2 regions of the Cohnella hashimotonis genome follow, and region 1 is predicted to be linked to the other one. Evidence: riboswitches for the same ligand, from Rfam matches in the RefSeq annotation. Region 1 holds a riboswitch; the other holds the start of a gene.
What was found. Region 1 has a riboswitch for cobalamin ahead of KB449_RS34025 (S-layer homology domain-containing protein). Riboswitches for the same ligand answer to the same signal wherever they lie in the genome.
Positions count from the first base shown of each region.

Region 2: linked by a shared signal. The riboswitch ahead of KB449_RS12895 (S-layer homology domain-containing protein) and the one ahead of KB449_RS34025 (S-layer homology domain-containing protein) in region 1 are both predicted to bind cobalamin.

Region 1 is NZ_JAGRPV010000001.1:8,516,490-8,526,305, reverse strand. Features, by position in the region: gene KB449_RS34040 (MBL fold metallo-hydrolase) at 1-1,103, opposite strand, end outside; gene KB449_RS34035 (branched-chain amino acid aminotransferase) at 1,203-2,288, opposite strand; gene KB449_RS34030 (LysR family transcriptional regulator) at 2,441-3,451, shown strand; cobalamin riboswitch at 3,464-3,658, shown strand; gene KB449_RS34025 (S-layer homology domain-containing protein) at 4,106-6,121, shown strand; gene KB449_RS34020 (DUF4430 domain-containing protein) at 6,154-7,047, shown strand; gene KB449_RS34015 (energy-coupling factor transporter transmembrane component T) at 7,044-7,934, shown strand; gene KB449_RS34010 (ABC transporter ATP-binding protein) at 7,907-9,706, shown strand; gene KB449_RS34005 (ECF transporter S component) at 9,679-9,816, shown strand, end outside.
Region 2 is NZ_JAGRPV010000001.1:3,216,346-3,226,161, reverse strand. Features, by position in the region: gene ppsA (phosphoenolpyruvate synthase) at 1-238, shown strand, start outside; gene map (type I methionyl aminopeptidase) at 252-998, opposite strand; gene KB449_RS12920 (TetR/AcrR family transcriptional regulator) at 1,006-1,551, opposite strand; gene KB449_RS12915 (hypothetical protein) at 1,751-2,452, shown strand; gene KB449_RS12910 (outer membrane protein assembly factor BamB family protein) at 2,663-3,823, shown strand; gene KB449_RS12905 (sensor histidine kinase) at 3,888-4,229, opposite strand; partial or broken gene KB449_RS12900 (family 4 glycosyl hydrolase) at 4,245-4,430, shown strand; cobalamin riboswitch at 4,559-4,760, shown strand; gene KB449_RS12895 (S-layer homology domain-containing protein) at 4,919-9,058, shown strand; gene KB449_RS12890 (hypothetical protein) at 9,542-9,754, shown strand; gene KB449_RS12885 (hypothetical protein) at 9,769-9,816, shown strand, end outside.

The DNA of each region.
Region 1 (9,816 bases):
GCCGCGTCGGCGCTCGCGCCGCTCATCTCGAAGCCGATCTCGACGGTCTCCCCGATGCGAGGCGAGATGATCCGCACGCCTTTGCGGGCCGCTTCGGCGGACGCCCTGCGGATCGGATCGTTCCAATCGTGCATCGCAAGCGTGAACGCGCCCCAGTGAATCGGCAGCAGCGTTCCTCCTTTTACGTCGATATGGGCCTGAACGGTCTCCTCCGGCGACATATGGATGGCCGCCCAGCGCGGATCGTACTGTCCGCATTCCATGAGCGTTAGATCGAACGGACCGAATCGCTCGCCGATCTCCGCGAAGTGCGGACCGTAGCCGCTGTCTCCGCTGAAAAACACCTTTTGGCCGCCGCCCTCGATCGCCCAAGCGCACCAAAGGGTCGCATCCCGCCCGGCCAGCCCCCGGCCCGAGAAATGCCGGGCTGGCAAGCATGACAGCCGCAGCCCTTCCCATTCAAACGTCTCGTGCCAGTCATGCTCCTCGATGCGGCTCTCGTCCACACCCCATCGGCGCAAATGCGCGCCAACGCCGAGCGGCACGAAGAAGCGGCCGACCTTGGCATGCAGCCGGCGTATGGTGCCGTAGTCCAGATGGTCGTAATGGTCGTGCGAAAAGATAACCGCGTCGATGGGCGGCAGCGCCTCGATCTCGAAGGACATCGTATCGGCGTAGCGCTTGCCGCCGAAGCGGGGAAATGGCGACGGCGCGCGGCCCAGCATCGGATCGAGGAGAATCGTGCAGCCGCCGATCTCGAGCAGCGACGCGGAATGCCCGAACCAGGTGACGCGGAGCGGCCCGGGACGGCCGATCGCGGCCGTGTCGAGCTTCACGACGGGGAGACGACCGGGCGCAGGCCGCGCGTTCGGCCGCCGCTTCGCGAAGTCGCGGAGCATGGACAGATAGTCCGCCGCGGACGTCACCATCGAGGTCGGCAGCGGATAGCGGAACTTGCCGTCTTTGAATTGCGGAGACTTGTGAAGGCGATGTCCGCGATCCCGGTAAGCCTGGGCGCCGAATACCGGATCCAAGGCGAGCACCGCGTAGACGGTCGCTGCCAGCAGCAGTACGACGGCGAGCAGGACGATGAGCGTTATCATATGAAAAAAGACCTTCTCTCTGGCTGATGGTCGAACGGCCGGCCCCAGGGCCGGTACTCCGATGATATCATCACCGGACCCCCGTCCGCCACGATCCGGCTATTCGGCCGCGGATGGCACGACCTCCATCCAGCCATAGGCATCCGGCAGCTCGCCGCGTTGAATGCCCGACAGCGTCTCGTACAGCCGCTTCGACAGCTCGCCGGGCTCCCCGTCGCCGACGGTCAACCGCTCTCCGCGCCAATGCAGGCTGCCGATCGGGGAGACGACCGCGGCGGTGCCCGTGCCGAACGCCTCGCGCAGCTTGCCGTCCCGCAAGCCCGCCGCTACCTCGCCGATCGAGACCGGACGCTCGCTGACGGATACGCCCCAGCCCCGGAGCAGCCTAATGACCGAATCCCGGGTGACCCCGGCCAGGATGCTGCCGCCGAGCGGCGGCGTGACGATCTCGTCGCCGAAGCGGAAAAACGCGTTCATGCTCCCGACTTCCTCGACGTATTCGCGTTCGACGCCGTCCAGCCACAGCACCTGGGCGCAGCCCATCCGCGCAGCCGCCTCCTGCGCCTTGAGCCCCGCCGCATAGTTCCCCGCCGTCTTGGCGTCTCCCACGCCGCCGGCGACCGCGCGCACATGCTCCGTTTCCACATATATCGGGACTGGACGCACGCCCTCCGCGTAGTAGGCGCCGACCGGCGAGCAGATCGCGACGAACGCGTACGACCGGGAAGGCGCCACGCCGAGCTGCGTCTCGGTCGCGACGACGAACGGACGGATATAGAGCGAAGTGCCGGGCGCTTCGGGAATCCAATCCGCGTCCGCGGTCACGAGCCGCCGCAGCGCTCCCAACACCCGCGCTTCATCCACCGCCGGCACGCACATGCGCGCGCAGGAGCGGTTCAGCCGGCGGACATGATCCAGCGGCCTGAACAGCCTCGCCCGGCCATCCTTCCACTTGAACGCCTTCATGCCCTCGAACACCGTCTGTCCGTAATGAAAGACCTTCGACGCCGGGTCCAGCAGCAGCGGCCCGTAGGGGACGATCCGCGGCTCGCCCCAGCCGGTGCCTTCCTCGTAATCCATGAGCAGCATATGATCGGTAAAATAACGTCCGAAACCGAGCCCGCCCGGGCTCTCCTGCAGCTCGCGAACCTTGCTTTGAAGCCCCCTGATTCCATGCAATGGCATGCTTTCCTGCCCGCTTCGTTCCATCGTCATTCCCTCCTGCAAAGTGTTGCTTGTAGAATAACGCGAACGGAAATATATTTGAAATATCTGATTTGTACGAATACCATACCTTTAAAGTATGCTGAAAACAGAACTAGCGAGGTGCGGGAACGATGGATGTCAGGCAGCTGCGTTATTTTTTGACGGTAGCCGAGGAAGGCCAGATCACTTCCGCGGCCAAAAAGCTTCATATGGAGCAGCCGCCGCTAAGCCGGCAGATGCGGCTGATCGAGGAGGAGCTCGGCGTCGCGCTCTTCGACCGGTCGGGCAGGCGGCTGCGGCTTACGCCGGCCGGGGAGCGTCTTCGCGAGCGTTCCGCCGGATTGCTCCGACAACTGGAGGAGACGGTGGCGGAGGTGCGGGAGCTGGACGAGGGCGTGCGCGGAGTGCTGTCGGTCGGCGCCGTCGTGTCCTGCACGTCGCTGCTTCCCGGTCCGCTCGGCCGATTCAGGGAGCGGTATCCGGACGTGAGCTTCAAGCTGAGCGAAGGCGACCACCATCTGCTCGGCGAACGGCTGGAACGGCGCGAGATCGAGATCGCCGTCGCCCGGCTGCCGTTCGAAGCGCCCGGCGGCGAGGACCGCTACGAGATTCGGCCTCTCCCTTCCGACCCGATCGTCGCGCTGCTGCCGACGGGCGCCTGGAAAGCTGCGGACGGCGCGGCGCAGGCGCAGGGCGGACCGGGGCAGGGCGGACCGGCGCAGGGCGGACCGGCACAGGGCGGACCGGCGATCAGCGCCGGCACGGAGCCGCTGTCCCTTGCCGAGCTCGCGGCTTTTCCGCTCGTCTCGCTAAAGACGGATCGCACGGTCGTCATGCACGAGACGATCATGCGCGCCTTCGCGGCCGCGGAGCTAAGCCCCCGCGTTCTGTGCGAATGCGCGAGCGTGGCGATCGCGCTCACGCTGGTGGCCCACGGCTTCGGCGCCGCGCTGCTGCCGAAGTCCGTCATGTCGACGTTTCCGCTGGCGGGCATCGAATGCCGCGCGATCCGCGACGCCGACCTGCTGTCGGAGGTCGGGCTCGTCTGGCTTAAGGACCGTTATCTCTCCCGCGCGGCGCAGCGCTTCATCGCCTTGTTCGGCACGCCCGATGGACAAAGCGGCGACGGGGGTCTATCATGAGAAGGAATCGAATAGCCGAATGACGGCAAGGTGCCCCGGCGCGATCGGCGCGGAAGGGCTTAATAGGGAAGCCGGTGCGAATCCGGCGCGGTCCCGCCACTGTAATTGCGGAGCGAAGCGGCTTGTTGCCACTGTCCAAGCGGACGGGAAGGCGCCGCGCAGCGATGAGGCAAGAGCCAGGAGACCTGCCTTGAACGTCGATTCTCTTTCTTCGGGGGCTAAAGGAAGAGAATGCGCTGCGAAAAACGCTTGCGCGGCTCGACTTTGGCGTGGTATTTCATGTCAGCCCCTGTTAACGGCAGGGGCTTTTTGAATTGTCGGCGCGCGCTGTCTACTCTATTCGAACGGACCGAGCTTCCGCTAATTTCGATTTCCAGACACTTTATCGCTTTTCTGCGGACTCCGGATCTCTTATTTTTCAATATCGCGCCCTTTTGTGCCGCCGATCATGCCTTTAGCGAATCTGTGGTCCGCTAATGCGTTCTATTCGCCGGCTCTTGGCCATATAGCGGATTTGTAGTCCGCTTGGCCGTCTTGGCCGCGGATCTGTCGTCCGACCGGCTAACCGACAGCGACACTGTCGTCCGCTCGATCACTCGTCAGCCGCTCGCCCCCTCATGCTGCCGCCACTTTACCGGAAACGAGGTCCGATCCATGCCGAACGTCCGATCTTTATTTCAACACACCTTATCCCCTTCGCTCAGATCATATCGCGCCTGGCCGCTGGCGCTCATGCTGATCGTCGCGTTGGCCGTGTGCCTGGCGGCTCCCGCCGCGGCTGCGGTTACCGACGCCAACGGCGCTGCAACCGGCACCGTCACGCTGTCGGTCGTCGGAGACGCCCAGCGCGGCACCTTGCTTCCTGCGACGCAGGTCGAATTGCGGAACGGGGATACGGCCTACTCCGTGCTCGAGCGAACGCTCCCGGGCAAGGTCAAGTCTTCCGGGTCGGGCGAAACGCTTTATGTGAGCAGCATCGATGGACTGTCCGAGCTCGATCTCGGACCGAAAAGCGGCTGGATGTACGAGGTCGGCGGATTATATCCCGCCGGCAGCGCCAGCATGTACCGGCTGAAGCCGGGCGATTCGGTCGTCTGGCGCTATACGCTCGATCTGGGCGCTGACGTAGGCGCTCCGAATTCCGGCTCCGGCGGGAATGCGGGCGTCAAGCCGGATGGGGGCGACGGATCGAGCCCCTCCTACAAAGCCGACGTCGCGGCGCTCCGCAAGCTTCTGCTTGCCAAGCCTGCCGCCGGGCTGTCCGAATGGGAAGCCTTCGCGCTCGGACGCTCGGGAGGCGGCGTTCCGGATGCCTACCTTGCGGAGCTGGCTGCGCAGGTGAAGGCCGCAGGCGGCGCGTATCGCAAGGCGACGGACCTGGAACGCATCGTCCTCGCCGTCCGGGCGGCCGGAGCCGATCCCCGCGCGTTCGCGGGCTATGATCTCGTGGCCGCGGTGTATAACCACGCCAAGCTGACGCTCCAGGGCGCCAACGGCCCGATCTTCGCGCTGCTCGCGCTCGACAGCGGCGGCTACGACGTCCCGGTCGGCGCGGTCTGGACGCGCGCCAAGCTCGTCGATTGGCTGCTCGCGCTGCAGAACGCGGACGGCAGCTTCCCGCTGGCCGCCGGCGAAGCCGGCAACGCGGACATTACCGCGATGGCGCTGGCCGCGCTCGCGCCTTACGCGAATGCCGCCGAAGGCGGCGCCGCCGGGGCCGGCGCTGCCGTGCAAGGCGGCAACAGCTCGGCCGCCGTAGCTGCGGCGATCGGCCGCGCCGTCGCCTATCTCTCGTCCGTCCAGTTGACGGACGGCGGCTTCAAGCTCGAGCGCGACGAAAACAGCGAGACGGCCGCGCAGGTCGTCATCGGCCTGACCGCGGCGGGGCGCGATCCTGCCGGCGCTGACTTCGTCAAGGCCGGCGGAGGCCTGCTGGAAGCGTTGCTGGCGTATCGGACGGCTGAAGGCGGCTTCGCGCACACGCCGGGCGGCGCTTCCGACGCCATCGCGACGGAGCAAGCGATGCTGGCGCTGGTCGCATACGACCGTTATGCGGACGGAGCTCCCGGGCTGTACCGGATCGCCGCCGAACGGTTCGCGGACGAAAGGCAGATCGCCGGATGGGCCTCAGATGCGGTGCATCAAGCTTACACGGCCAAGCTGCTATCCGGCACGAGCGCCTCTCCGCTTCGTTTCGAACCGAAGCGCGGCATCACGCGCGCCGAGTTCGCCGCCCTGCTTGTCAGGCTGGCCGGCGACAGGCTGAGCGCAGCGCAAGGTCCCGGCTTCGCCGGCATGACCGGCGAAGTCTCGTTCGCCGACGTCCAGCCGTCCGCCTGGTACTATGGGGCCGTCATGCAAGCCGCCCGCGCCGGCATCGTCAACGGCGTATCGGCGACGGCCTTCAAGCCCGGCGATCCGATCACGCGCGAGCAGATGGCTGTCATGATCGGCCGCGCCTTCGGCCTGTCCGAGTCGCAGAGCGGCACGGCTTGGCGGGATGCCTCCAGCATTCGCGCGGCTTCCTTGCCTTACGTTAATGCGGTCGCGAACAAGGGCATTCTGCTTGGCGCCGCCGGCGTCTTCGATCCGTCGGGCACCGTAACCCGCGAGATGGCTGCCGTGACCGCCCTCCGGCTTAAAAATCTAAATCTGGCTTCATCTAAATAGACAGCATGCGCATACGCAAGGAGGGACTGGAAGTGAAGCAAATTCGCAAGGGCCGGCTCGCGGCATTGTTCGTCCTGCTGGCCGCGCTGCTCATGGCCGCCGGCTGCGGCGGGTCCGGCTCCGATGACGGGGCGGCGTCCGGTCAGTCGAGCGCCTTCGCTCCGTCATCACCGGCGGCACAGACACGGCAGCCAGGAGTCGCCGAGTCCTCGGCAAGCCCGCAAGCAGACCCGAAAGCAAGCCCGCATGCAAGCGCGCAGGCTTCCGCAACGGCGACGGGCAACACAACGACGCCTGGCGTCATGCCCGACGGCGCCAGCCCGACGGCCACGCCAGGCGCCGCGTCCACCGCCGGTACTGCCAAGCCTTCCGGCGGCCGGATACCGCCGGCGACTGCCAATGCCGGCTCGGCTTCGGCACAACCTGAAGCCTCTGCCCCCGTCGCCACGCCGACAACGTCGCCTACGCCTAACGGGACCGTCGGCGGCAAGCCTTCGTCCCCTCCGCAGTCCGGCCAAGCGACGACCAGCCCTTCCCCGGCTGCGACCCAGGCGCCGCAAAAGGCCGAAATCACCCTTTCGATTGTGGGCGACAGCGATACAGGCACGATCCTGTCTCCCGCCGCGGTCGAGCTCAAGTCCGGGGACAGCGTGCTCGACGCGCTGAAGCGCGCGACCCGCAGCCGCAAGATGCAAATGGAGTATCAAGGCAGCGGCGCGGCCGCTTATGTAGAAGGCATCGATAATTTATACGAGTTCGACAAGGGCGCGAAGAGCGGCTGGCTGTTCCGCGTGAACGGGGAATTTCCGGGCAAGAGCGCGGGCGCTTACAAGCTGAAACCCGGCGACGTCGTAGAATGGCTGTATACGCTCGACATGGGCAAGGATGTCGGAAAAGGCACGGACGGCACGGAGACAGGGTCGTGAACGCAGGCGGTTTTGCCGGCCTCCATCCGCTCGTCTGCTTCATCTATTACGCCGGCGTGATCCTGCTCGGACTGATGCTGACTCATCCCGTCTACCAATTGGCGTCGCTCGTTCTGCTGACAGCGCTCCTGCTTCTGCAGCGGCAGGGCCGGATTCTGGCGCGCTCGCTTCCCTACTACTTGCTGATCGGCGGGCTGTTCGCGATCGTCAATCCGCTGCTGTCCCACCGCGGACGGCATATTCTTTTTTATATGATGGATCAGCCGATCACGCTTGAGGCCGTCCTCTACGGCGTCATGACGATGATGACCATCCTCGCCGTGCTGCTGATGTTCGTCTCCTATCGCGTGGTGATGACGACGGACAAGTTCATGTACTTGTTCTCCGCCATTCTGCCCCAGACGGCCCTGCACGCCTGGATGACGCTGCGGTTTATCCCGCTGTTCGCCCGCAGGTTCAAGCAGATCGAGCTGATCCAGCGGTCGCGCGGCATCGACATGCGGACCGGCGGTCCGATTCGCAGATTGCGGAACGGCGCGCTGCTGCTTCGCATCCTGATGACCTGGTCGCTTGAGGACGCGATGCGCACCGGCGATTCGATGAAAGCGCGCGGCTACGGCACGGCCAAGCGGACCGCCTTTTACCCGTACCGAATGGATCGCCGCGACCGGGCGACGCTCGCCATACTCGGCTTGCTGCTGCTGCTCGCGCTCGCGGGCTGGCGGGAGGGGTGGGGCCTGCTCACGCTTTTCCCGCGGATGGAGACGCTCCGGCTCGGGTCCTTTGAATGGATTCATTTCGCGATATTCGCGCTTTTCGTAGGCATGCCGATCGTATTCGAAACGAGGGAGAGATACCGATGGAGATCGTCGCGGCGCAGCGCCTGACCTTCCGCTATCCGGACGCGGCCCAGCCTGCGCTGACGGAAGTGGACCTGTCCATACGCAAAGGCGAGTTCGTCGTGCTGTGCGGGGCTTCCGGCTCCGGCAAAACGACGCTGCTCCGCCACTTCAAGCGCGAGCTTGCGCCCGTCGGCGATCTGTCCGGCAGCGTGCGCTATGATGGCTGGCCGCTGGCTGCGCTGCCGGACGGGCGCGCGGCCGAAGAGATCGGCTTTGTCTTCCAGCATCCCGAGAGCCAGATCGTGATGGATACGGTATGGCACGAGCTGGCATTCTCGATGGAAAACAGAGGCTTTCCGCAGGTCGTCATGCGTCAGCGGCTGGCCGAGCTGTCCAGCTTCTTCGGGCTGGAGCCGCTCATGCAGCGCTCCGTGCACGAGCTCTCCGGCGGACAGACCCAGCTCGTGAACCTGGCGTCCGTGCTCCTGCTCCAGCCGCGTCTGCTGCTTCTCGACGAGCCGACGTCCCAGCTCGATCCCGTCGCCGCCCGCGAGTTCGTGCATCTGCTGCGCCGGCTGAACGAGGAGTTCGGCGTGACGGTCATCGCGAGCGAGCATCGGCTGGACGACATTTTGCCGCTTGCGGACCGGCTGGTCGTCATGGCGGACGGCCGAATCCGGCATGACGGCTCGCCCGGCGAAGTCTGCAGGCGGATCTGGGCGACCGACGATCCGCGCGAGCGGCTGTACGTGCCGTCCGTCGCCAGATTGCTCGCCGCGCTAGACGACGCAGGTACTGGCGCCGCGGATCGAACGGCGGCCGCGCCGGACACGCCGCTACCGCTTACCGTGCGCGAGGCGGTCGCCGCGCTCGACCGGCTGGCCGAGGAACGCGCGGCTTCGGACGGACCGGCAGACCATGCGCCTATGGCAGGCGGTCCGCACGGACAGGCGTCCGCGGACGGCGCAGAGACCCGCCGGCCGCCGGCTTCAAGCGGCGTCTCCCAGCTGCGCAGCCTGCTTCGCTTGTCAGCCCGCCAAGGCGCCCAAGGCTTCGCCGAAGCGCTGTCCTGTCGCGAGCTTACCTACCGCTTCGAGCGCGACCTCCCCGATGTTCTGCGCAAGTTGAGTCTCCAAGTGCGCGAAGGCGAGCTGCTCGCCATCCTTGGCGGCAACGGCGCGGGCAAGTCCACGCTGCTGCAGCTCATGGCGGGCTTGCGCAAGCCGCAGCGCGGCAAGATCGCGATCGCGCCGGGACGCAAGCTCGGCTATCTCGCGCAAAACCCGATGCTCTACTTCAGCAGCGACACCGTACGCGAAGAATTCGAGAGAGAGGCCGAGCACGCCGGATACAGGGGCGGCGCGGCCGCCGCCGAGATCGCGCATTGGACGGAGGCGTTCGATCTCGGCGCGCTATCGGACCGGCATCCGCACGATCTCAGCGGCGGCCAGCAGCAGAAGCTGGCGCTCGCGCTCGCCCTTCTCCCGCGCCCGGACATCCTCTGCATCGACGAGCCGACCAAGGGGCTCGATCCCGATGCCAAGGAAGCCTTCGCAGCTCTCCTCCTGCAGCTGCGCGAGGAAGGCATGACGATCGTCATGGTGACGCACGACGCCGAATTCGCCGCCCGCCACGCCGACCGGTGCGCCCTGCTCTACGACGGAGAGATCGCCGCCGCCGCGGAGCCGCCGCTCTTCTTCGGCGGCAACTATTTTTACACGACAGCCGTAAACCGGGCGGTCAGGCACCGGTATCCGGACGCCGTTACGGCGGAGGAGGTTATGCGCAGATGGACAAGCGAAGCCGCGCGCTCCTGATCGCCGCCATTCTCCTCGCCGCCGGCCTGGCCGTCGCTTCGGCGATCTGGGACGGCCACTACCTGCTCCTGTCGGCCGTCGCGATGACGCTGGCCATGGCGCCGCTATTC
Region 2 (9,816 bases), 5.3 Mb from region 1:
CCATCTGGAGGAAGGAGATATACTCGTCACTTCCTTTACCGATCCTGGTTGGACGCCGCTGTTCATATCCATTAAAGGTCTGGTGACCGAAGTCGGCGGACTCATGACCCATGGCGCCGTAATCGCGCGCGAATATGGCTTGCCAGCCGTCGTCGGCGTGGAAAATGCAACCAGGCTTATCAAGGACGGGCAACGAATTCGCGTGAATGGAACAGAAGGATACATTGAAATTTTGTAAGTCATCAAGCTAGCTATTGCAAGGTCAAAATTTGCGGTCCTTCGGCCGTGATCGCGATCGTATGCTCATATTGGGCGGCAAGCTTGCGGTCCAGCGTCCGTGCGGTCCAACCGTCATCGTCGATTGTCATGCGATAGGTGCCTTCGGTAATCATGGGCTCGATCGTGAACACCATGCCTTCCTTGATACGGGGGCCTTTGCCTGGCTGACCGACATGCGGGTAGTTGGGATCCTCGTGAAGGTCCCGTCCGATGCCATGAGCGAGAAGGTCGCGCACGACGCCGAAGCCGTTCGATTCGGCATGCTGCTGGATCGCGCTCGTCATGTCGCCGATCCGGTTGCCGGAGCGCGCCTGCGCGATGCCGAGGTCGAGACATTCCTTCGTGACGCGCATGAGCTTCTCGGCCGTCGGCGAGATCTTCCCGACCGCATAGGTCCAGGCAGAATCGCCTAGCCAGCCATCCAGCTCGGCGACCGTGTCGATCGTCACGATATCGCCTTCCTCCAGGGGTTTGCTGCCAGGGAAGCCATGCGCGATGACGTCATTGACGGAGGCACAGGTCGCATAACGATAGCCCTTATAGCCCTTCGTATAAGGCTTGGCGCCGTGCTTTAAAATGATGTCCTCGAAAACGCGTTCGATCTCGTTTGTCGTAATGCCCGGCTGAATAAGCGGGGCGATCGTCCGATGGCATTCGGCCACCACTTGGCAGGCTTTGCGGATCGCTTCGATTTCGTGTTGGCTTTTTAAAATAATCATGGTTGCCTCAGGACTCCTTTGTAATGGCATGCATGGCGAGACGGGAGATACGATCGACATCCAGCTCTGAATTTCCAGCATAATAATGCAGTCCGCAGCAGCCGACCAGCACGGCAAGCATATGATCGATGCTCTCGTCATCCCGGCGGGCGATCGCCTGGAGTGGAACGTACAACCGATCCATGAACCTTCTCTTTGCGATGCTCCGATCCTTCTCCGGCAAGCCCGCAAAGTGCTCCGCCGCCATTTTATAGACGAGATAGGCACGGGCGTCCACTTGCCACAGTACGAGCAGCGATTTGCAATACGCGAGCAATACCAAGCCATCCGAACTGCTCTCGCCGTCGTCGATCCATTGCGACAGCGCCTGCTCGCAGCGCTCGAAGCCGCTGTCCAGCACATCCTCGATTAACAAATGACGGTTCGGATAATAATGATATACGGTGCCGTACCCCAGCTCGGCCTCGCGAGCGACATCGCGAACGTCGAAGCCGCCGCCTGTGCGGAAGTAAGCGCGCGCTGCGACATCCAGGATCTGTTCTCTGCGCTGCATACGGATGCGCTCATTTTGTTCTTTTGTACGCGGGCACATGCGTGCAGTGTCCCCCCTTTTATTGACCTGCAAATTTGTCGATAAAAAAATAGTAACCGATGTGGCGAAGAAATGCAATTTGCTGTGGATGCCTGATGAAAAAAGCCTTTCATTTGGATAATCTTGGTTTACTATATTTAGAGACGAGGAGGGAGCAATCATGGAATTGAAGGAATGGCTGTCGTCGCTTGGCATCCAGATGCCTAAGCCGGAGCTGCAAGCACTGGAGCGGCATGCGGAAAAACAGCTTGGAGCAGAATATGATATGCGGTGGATGTCGGTACAGGAACAGGGGCAGCTGCTGGAGACGATCGCATCTATTCCTGTCTATCGAGACATTTTGCCGCTATGGGAAAATAGCGGGGGCGATTACATAGCGATCTATCGGAGAGGGCCGCTCGCCGGGAAAATATGCGTAATGTCTCATGAGGAGACGGACTTGACGCCGCGCTGGCGCAACGTTATCTCGCTGCTGGAACGAATGGATGCCGATCCGGAAGGGGAGTGGCGCGACTGGACCTTCGATTATCCGGCTCCTGAAGGCATTCCGGGAGAGCAGCTGGAACAGGACAGGAAAACGGTGGATCAGCTGTGGTCATTATTGAAGCAGGAGGATGAAGAGGACATCCGCTGCCAGACGGCCTTTGCAATCGTAGCGCTGACCCCCAAGGCAGATCTGGCGGAGCTGCTTGCATTGCTGGAGGATGAAGATATGTATGTGCAGGAAAGGGCTTGCGAACGATTCGGCGAAGAGCAATTTACGGCTGCGGAGCAACCCTTGCGCGAATTGGCGAGAAGTGGCATGAGCAATGCCAAGAGCGCCGCTGCGCGCGCGTTGGCAGGGATGAACATGCGTCCTTAATGGACCCATATTGTAGAAATATCTCATTAAGAGTCGCGAAAACTCGCGGCTTTTTCTCATTTATGCGAAGCATTTTTCTGTCAATGGTTGATCTCATGAACTTTTACTTATCAAGCACGGTAACGTTGCAACCAAACGCTTTACCAGAGGAGGACGCTAAGATATGATATTACTTCGTGCTTACATGGCTAAAGAAGGGCGGAGAAATCGTTGAAAAAAGGGGTCTTACTCTCCTTGGTGGCATTGTCGCTTTTAGCTGCGGGGTGTTCGGAGAAACAGCCTGACTCGACAGAAACGAAAGGAGAACAAAAAGAGGCCGGTTTTTTCGAGGCGCCGGGCTACGCATTCGGGTATCATTTAGGCGAGCTCATCAGCGGGGACTTTCAGCCGTACGCGGAAGGCAACGTCCTCTACATGGGAGGCATAGACGGCAGCGTAACAGCTGTCGATATCGCCGCAAAGAAAAAATTGTGGTCTACCGATCCGGTCTCTACGACTGTTGAGGGCATTGAAATGGCCGACAACGCAAACGGCATAAGCGCTGACGATAATGCCCTGTTTGTTAGCGGAAGTTACAGCATCCGAGCCTACAATAAAGTCGACGGCGGCAAGCTGTGGCAGAAGCAGATCGGCCAGTGGACGACGGCAGCGCCGCTTCGCTACGACGATAAGCTGATTGCAGGCATCGATGATGGGAGCGTCCTCGCTCTCGATCCGAAAACGGGAGACGAAATTTGGTCCGCCAAGCAAGATGATCTGGGCATACGATCAGAGATTACAGAAAAGGACGGCGTAATCTATGTTTACGGAAACAACGGCATATTGATTGCGGCCGACGCTTCGAGCGGAAAGATGAAGTGGCAGACAACTACGCTTTTAGCGAGCAATGATTGGAATAATCCGGACAATCAAATCGCGGAGCTCTTAAATACGAAGCCTGTATTTTACGCTAACCTTGTCATCATCGGCAGTTGGGACGGCAACGTGTACGGTATCGACCGGAAAAGCGGAAGTCTTGTATGGGAAACCCGCACGGATAAAGTAACTTCTTATCCGCTGTTAGATGGAGACACCGTCTATACAACTACTTCAAACGCCGTCCATGCCCTTGACGCCAAAACAGGCGAACAAAAATGGACGGTATCCTTTGACCAATACCTGACGGACTGGCATCTATCGAACTTAGCGGCCAGTAACGGCAAGCTTTATGTAGCCGCGGACAAAACGCTCCTCGAGCTTGATTCCGGCACCGGGGAAAGCAGAGAATTACTGGCGTTGTCTGACGACGCCAGCGGTATATATCTTCATGATGGTCTGCTTTTTATCGCTCTGTTTCACGGGGACGTGTTGGCCAAAGCATTGGACGAGTAACGCAAGAAAAGAGCCCGAACGGGCTCTTTTTACATTACTCGATAGCGTTAGTTTCAGGCAAAGTTCATCTGCGAGCCGGCGGAGCCACCGGAATGACAATGGACACCACCGTACCCAAGCCGGGCTTGCTGAGGATGCGAAACTGACTCCTCTCGTTGTACATAAGCGCCAGCCGTTTGTGCGTGTTGCGCAAGCCGATATGGGCTGCCGCATCGTCCGGTTGGCGTAGGCGCCGTCGGATCTCGGACAAGCGTGCATGCTCCATGCCAAGGCCGTTGTCGATCACCGTAATTCGAAGCGCATCTGCGCGACGCAATATTTTCACTTTGATCGATCCGCCGCCGGGCTTTTCTCGAAGTCCATGGTAGATACTGTTCTCGATCAGCGGCTGAAGCAGCAGCTTCATCGTGATTAACCCGCGATGGTGCTGCGCCATATCGCGAATCAGGAAATGACGCTGCAGGCCGCGCTGAAGAAGGATAAAGGCCTGGCGCTAGAGGCATTTCTGAACGATCCGCTGGTGTCGATACCGCGCGATCGTGCGGAACAATTGTTTGACCGCATGCTGCAAGATACGAAGTCGATGCTGCCTGACTGGCGTCTGTAAGTCGGATAGGCGAGAATCAAAGATCAGCCTGAAGACGAATGATCTTCGGGCTGTTTTGCGGTATTCATAAAAACGCCATAATCCCACCATGACAAAGGCCATATATTCCGCTATGATGGTCAAGTCTAATTGAATATTTCATTTCAGGTGCCCGTCATGACTTGCATTACGAAAGTTAGAGATGGGTTAAAAGGGAAGCGGGTGCAATTCCCGCGCGGTCCCGCCGCTGTAAGAGATGAGCTTTATGCCATACGCCACTGGATGTTCCGGGAAGGCGGCATAAATCGATGATTCTCAAGCCAGAAGACCTGCCGGAAATGGACACCGACAACTCTACGAGCGATAGGGGGTGTTTGAATTGAGTCTGCCCGTTTATTTGGCGATCTCTCTTTAAAACCTCTTGACGATTCCGTTAAGAGGTTCTTTTTATTGCGTCCACACGCGAACTGGCAAGTAAAATGAATGGGAAGCAGGGATCGTTCACTATGATGAGAAAAATAACGGCCTGGATGCTCGCGCTAAGCGTCGCATTTTCGTTGTTTGCGGCGGGCGCGAAAACGACCGGCGTTGCTGCTGCGGCAGGCGCGCTCGAAGGTTATATTACGTTGACAGTCGAGAAATTTACGCTGGGTCAAGGTTACAAGCTGGAGCCTACCCGCGTACCCTTTTATACCGGAGAGAACGGCGCGGCCGTAATCGCCCGGGTTTTGGGCGAAGAAAATATCAAGCATACAGGGACTGTCGACGGCGCCTTTTATTTATCCGATGTACGAGACTCGGTGCAAGAAGCGCATGTGCCGGACTACATACTCGAACAAATCGCGTTAGGCAATGAGACGCTCGGCGGGCGGCAGGATTCCGAATGGCTCGGCGAATTTGACTATACGCCGATGTCAGGCTGGATGTACGAAGTCAACGGGGAATTCCCGCCGGTCGGATTGTCGGCTTACCTTCCCCATGACGGCGACGTCGTCCGCACGCAGTTCACGGTGTGGGGCTACGGCGCGGATCTGGACTATTCAGATGGCAGCGGCTATATCGATTCTGCCGATAAGGATGAATTGACGGCACTGATCGGCAAGGTCAATGGAGATCCGACCAGAGATACGCTGCTTTCCGATCCGGCGATTGCCGCCTCGTATACGCATGCGTACGAAGTGCTTGAAAATATCGAGAGCACACAAGATAGCGTCGACCGGGCGTTAACGGAACTGGCGGACGGACTCGGTTGGGACGTCGTCAAGCCGGAGCTCGCGATCGCCGGCATCGAAGACCAGTCTTTTCTACACGCGAAACAACTTAGCTTTCAAGTAACCGCAACCGATGCGGGCACGCCGGGCATCGTCCCGACAGTGACCCTGAATGGCACCGCCCTTATGCCAAAAGACGGCCAATATACGGCCAACCTGGTCGTCGGCGCCAATACGATCGTCGTTACCGCTCAGGATCTTGCTGGCAATACTGCGCTTCGGACGTTGACGGTTTACTATGGTCTGTCGGGCATCGTCGGAGAACAGCTCGGTAAAAACCTCGCTTGGATTGCGAATACGGTGAAGGAACCGACCTTCGGAACGCTCGGGGGCGAATGGTCGGTACTGTCGCTCGCGCGTGGGCAATATGATATGCCTGCAAGCTATTATGCGAAGTATTACGATAATGTCGTTGCGAAAATAGCTCCGTTAGTCGCTCAGAACGATGGCATACTTGATAAGAGCAAGAGCACGGAACATTCGCGTCTTATTGTCGGACTGGCTTCGATAGCGAAGGATCCGCATCATGTCGCGGGATTTGACGCAACGCAGGCGTTGTCCGATTACGATTATGTCCTTAAGCAAGGCATCAACGGTCCGATCTGGGCGCTGATCGCGATGGATACGCGAGGCTACGCGTTCCCGGCCGCCGCGCAAGGCAAGAAACAAGCGACCCGAGAAAACCTTATTCAATATATTCTGAACAATGAAGTGAAAAAAGGCACCGAGCAAGCCGGCGGCTGGGGCTTTAGCACGGTTACGGCCGACGTCGACTTGACCGCCATGGCGATGCAGGCGCTTGCGCCGTACTACGCGTCAGACGACTCGGTACGGGCGGCGGTCGATCGGGCGATCGTCTGGCTGTCCGCGAAGCAGAATAACCTGGGCAGCTTTACGAACTTTGGAAGCACCAGTAGCGAAAGCATCGCGCAGGTCGTTACGGCGCTATCCGCTCTGGGCATCGATTCGGCGACGGATGCGCGATTCGTCAAGCAAGACATGTCCGTTCTGGAGGCGTTATTGTCTTTTGGCGCTCCCGATGGCGGCTTCAAGCACGTACTGACTGGCAAAGTAGACAGCATGGCGACCGACCAGGGCACCTATGCGCTCATCGCATACGCTCGATATACGAAAAGCGAGAATCGGCTGTACGATATGACGGATGCCGTCGATCCCGCAGCACCAAAAGTAATAGATTTGCCGCTGCCGGACGGCTTGACGCCGGTCGTCGATATCCCGCTGGACACGAACGATTACAGCCTTACGCTATATCCTTACGACCAAAACAAGCAAGTAAAGGTTACGATTCCGGCGGATTCCGAATCGAAGGTTAGCCTGAATACGGCGGCGGACAGCAATCTTCCCGCGTTATCCGTAACGAAGGGCAACGTGTCCGCGTTCATTCCGCAAAACACATTGATCAAGAGCGGCGATCCGTCCAAGGTAGAGCTGCTCACGACAATCGACGCGTCAGACCTGACGCTAAAAGAGAAGATCGGCGGCATCGTGGCAAGCGGCATGAAGCTGGATTCCATTGCGAAGGCGTTCGCGATGGGCGGAACGGATCGAGTGACGTTCGACAGGTTTATCACGCTGACCTTCACAGGCTTGAACGGAAAGAGCGCCGCATACGTTGAAAACGATCAAGCCCACACGATTCAAAAGGTCGCCGATGAAGCGGCCGGGATTGAAACGGGCAAAGACGAGTACGCGTACGACAGCGGAGAAGATCTGATCGTCAAAACCAAGCATTTTACCCAGTTTGTCGCCTACGCCGAGAAGTCCTCGGATCCATCTGCCGGCGGTGGCAATGGCGGAACAACCGGTCACGTAACGTTGTCGATCGATAAAAATACGATAGGCAAAGGGTATGTGGTCGCGCCGGAGCGTGTCGAGCTTAAGGAAAACGACACGGTGTGGAGTGTCCTATCGCGCGTGCTGGATAGCAAGCAGATCGCCTACAAATATGAATTCAATCCGAAATACAATAGCGTGTACGTTCAATCGATCGCCGGCGACGGCGAGTTCGATCACGGAAATCTCAGCGGTTGGATGTATAACGTCAACGGAACGTATCCGGATTACGGTGCCAGTCTTTATAAGTTAAAAGACGGGGACAGCGTACAATGGCGCTATACGACCGATCTCGGTGCCGATCTGGGACATCCCTACAACGGCGATTCGAGCGGTACAGGAGGCGGAGCGGGGGAGTCGACGGTGGTCAACGTCCCCGATAATGCGACGAAAGATTTTGTTTTCGCAGTGGAAGCCGGTAAATCTTATTCAAATGGAATCCTGGTCAATATTCCGGATATCCAGCCTAAGGTCTTTCTCGATCTAAATGCTGTATTGAAAGATATGCCTAAGATAACGGTGAAACGCGGCGATCTTACGCTTGAAATCCCCGAACACGAGGCATTGGTGAAAGGCGAAAGCGCCATCGAGCTTTTCACGAAGCTTGATCCGACGGAAAGCGGGCTTCAGACGCTTGTTCGAGGCGGACTTGCCTCCACCGAACGGTTGAAGAAGATCGACAGTGCCTTCGTTCTAGGGGCGAAGGATGAATCTTTCCTCTTTTCATCGCCGGTAACCATCACATTCAAAAACGCAAAGGATCGGAAGGTTGGTTACATTGAGGATGGAAAATGGACTTCCATTCCTTTATACGCCGACGACGCGCAAGGTGCCGCAGCGACGAAGGGAACCGAAAAGGTCGCTTATGCGTTCGTGAAAGGCGATAACCTGATCGTGAAAACGAATCACTTCACCACTTACGTCTCTTACACGATCGAAGGCGCCGAAAGCGGCGGGAACATGGACATGAGTAAGCTGTTCTCGGACGCGAACGCGATCTCAAGCTGGGCTTATGATTCGATGAAGGACGCAGTGGAAAGAGGATTCGTACAAGGAAGCAACGGCAAGCTGAATCCAAAAGCCAATCTGACGCGGGCCGAGTTCGCGAAGCTGCTCGTCTCCGTTCAAGAGCTAACCGCCACGTCCGGCAATGCAGGCAGTTTCAAGGACGTTCCCGAGACAAAGTGGTATTACACTTATGTCAACGCGGCTTCGCACGCTGGATTGGTGAACGGCTATAACGGATATTTCCAACCGAACGATGCGATTACGCGCGAACAGCTGGCTACGGTTATCGTCAAGGCTTTGAATCTTAAACCGGCAACGCCGGCCATTCCACTGAGCGATATGGGGAACGTCTCGGACTGGGCAAATGCGGATGTGCAGACGGTGGCGGCCAGCGCGTTCATGCAAGGACAAGGCGGCCGATTCGATCCAAAAGGCCCCGTCACGCGCGAGATGGCGACGGTTGTCTTGATGCGGGCTTATCGATACAAGCATAGCGGGACAAACGGTGACGTTTGATAAGTTTTATAAATGATTCATGAGTCAATTTTCGTCTCTCACAGGAGCAGTTTGCCTTAATCGGCAAGCTGCTTTTTTTCCATAAGTTAGGCTCGTATTCACACAACTTCCCCCGACATCAAACGTATAAATTTGGAAGGAGAGCAAGATAGTCGTTACAATAAACATAGGGGCTGATTGCAATTGCGAAAATGGATTGTATCGTTCTGAGGAACTCCGAAAACGGAATGATGTTCTCTGCGCCCGCATCAACACGCGAAGAAGCTTTGGCGTGATCCAATAAGCTCATGCACAAATTTTTCAAATTAAACGGCGGACTGGTATTAAATTGACAGAGGGTGATCTCTATACCGGTTTCAGCCGATAGCAAATGAATCGGTTACAGATGAACGATTTCACCTAAAACGCGCAACTTAAAGGCTTTAATTCACGTCAAACATTAAAGTTAACTAGAAGTACTTAACAGAAATGGAGTGTATAGAGATGGCTAAAACTCCTATGCTATTCATATTAGCGATTTGTTTAATGGTCGTGGTATTCTTTGGTTATACACTTTCAATCCGAGAATCTGAACCGGCAATTCAGCCGAATATCACCGTCGTTCCCGCTTCAAATGCTACTGCAAACACCTTGCTCGTTAATCCAGGTGGCCCGGCCATTAAGGAAGTACAACCAACGGCTTCGAATACAAAATGAAAGGTTGAATATGAATGGAAGCGACCGTGTTAGACCTCCTGCCTGAACCAGCCATACTAAAA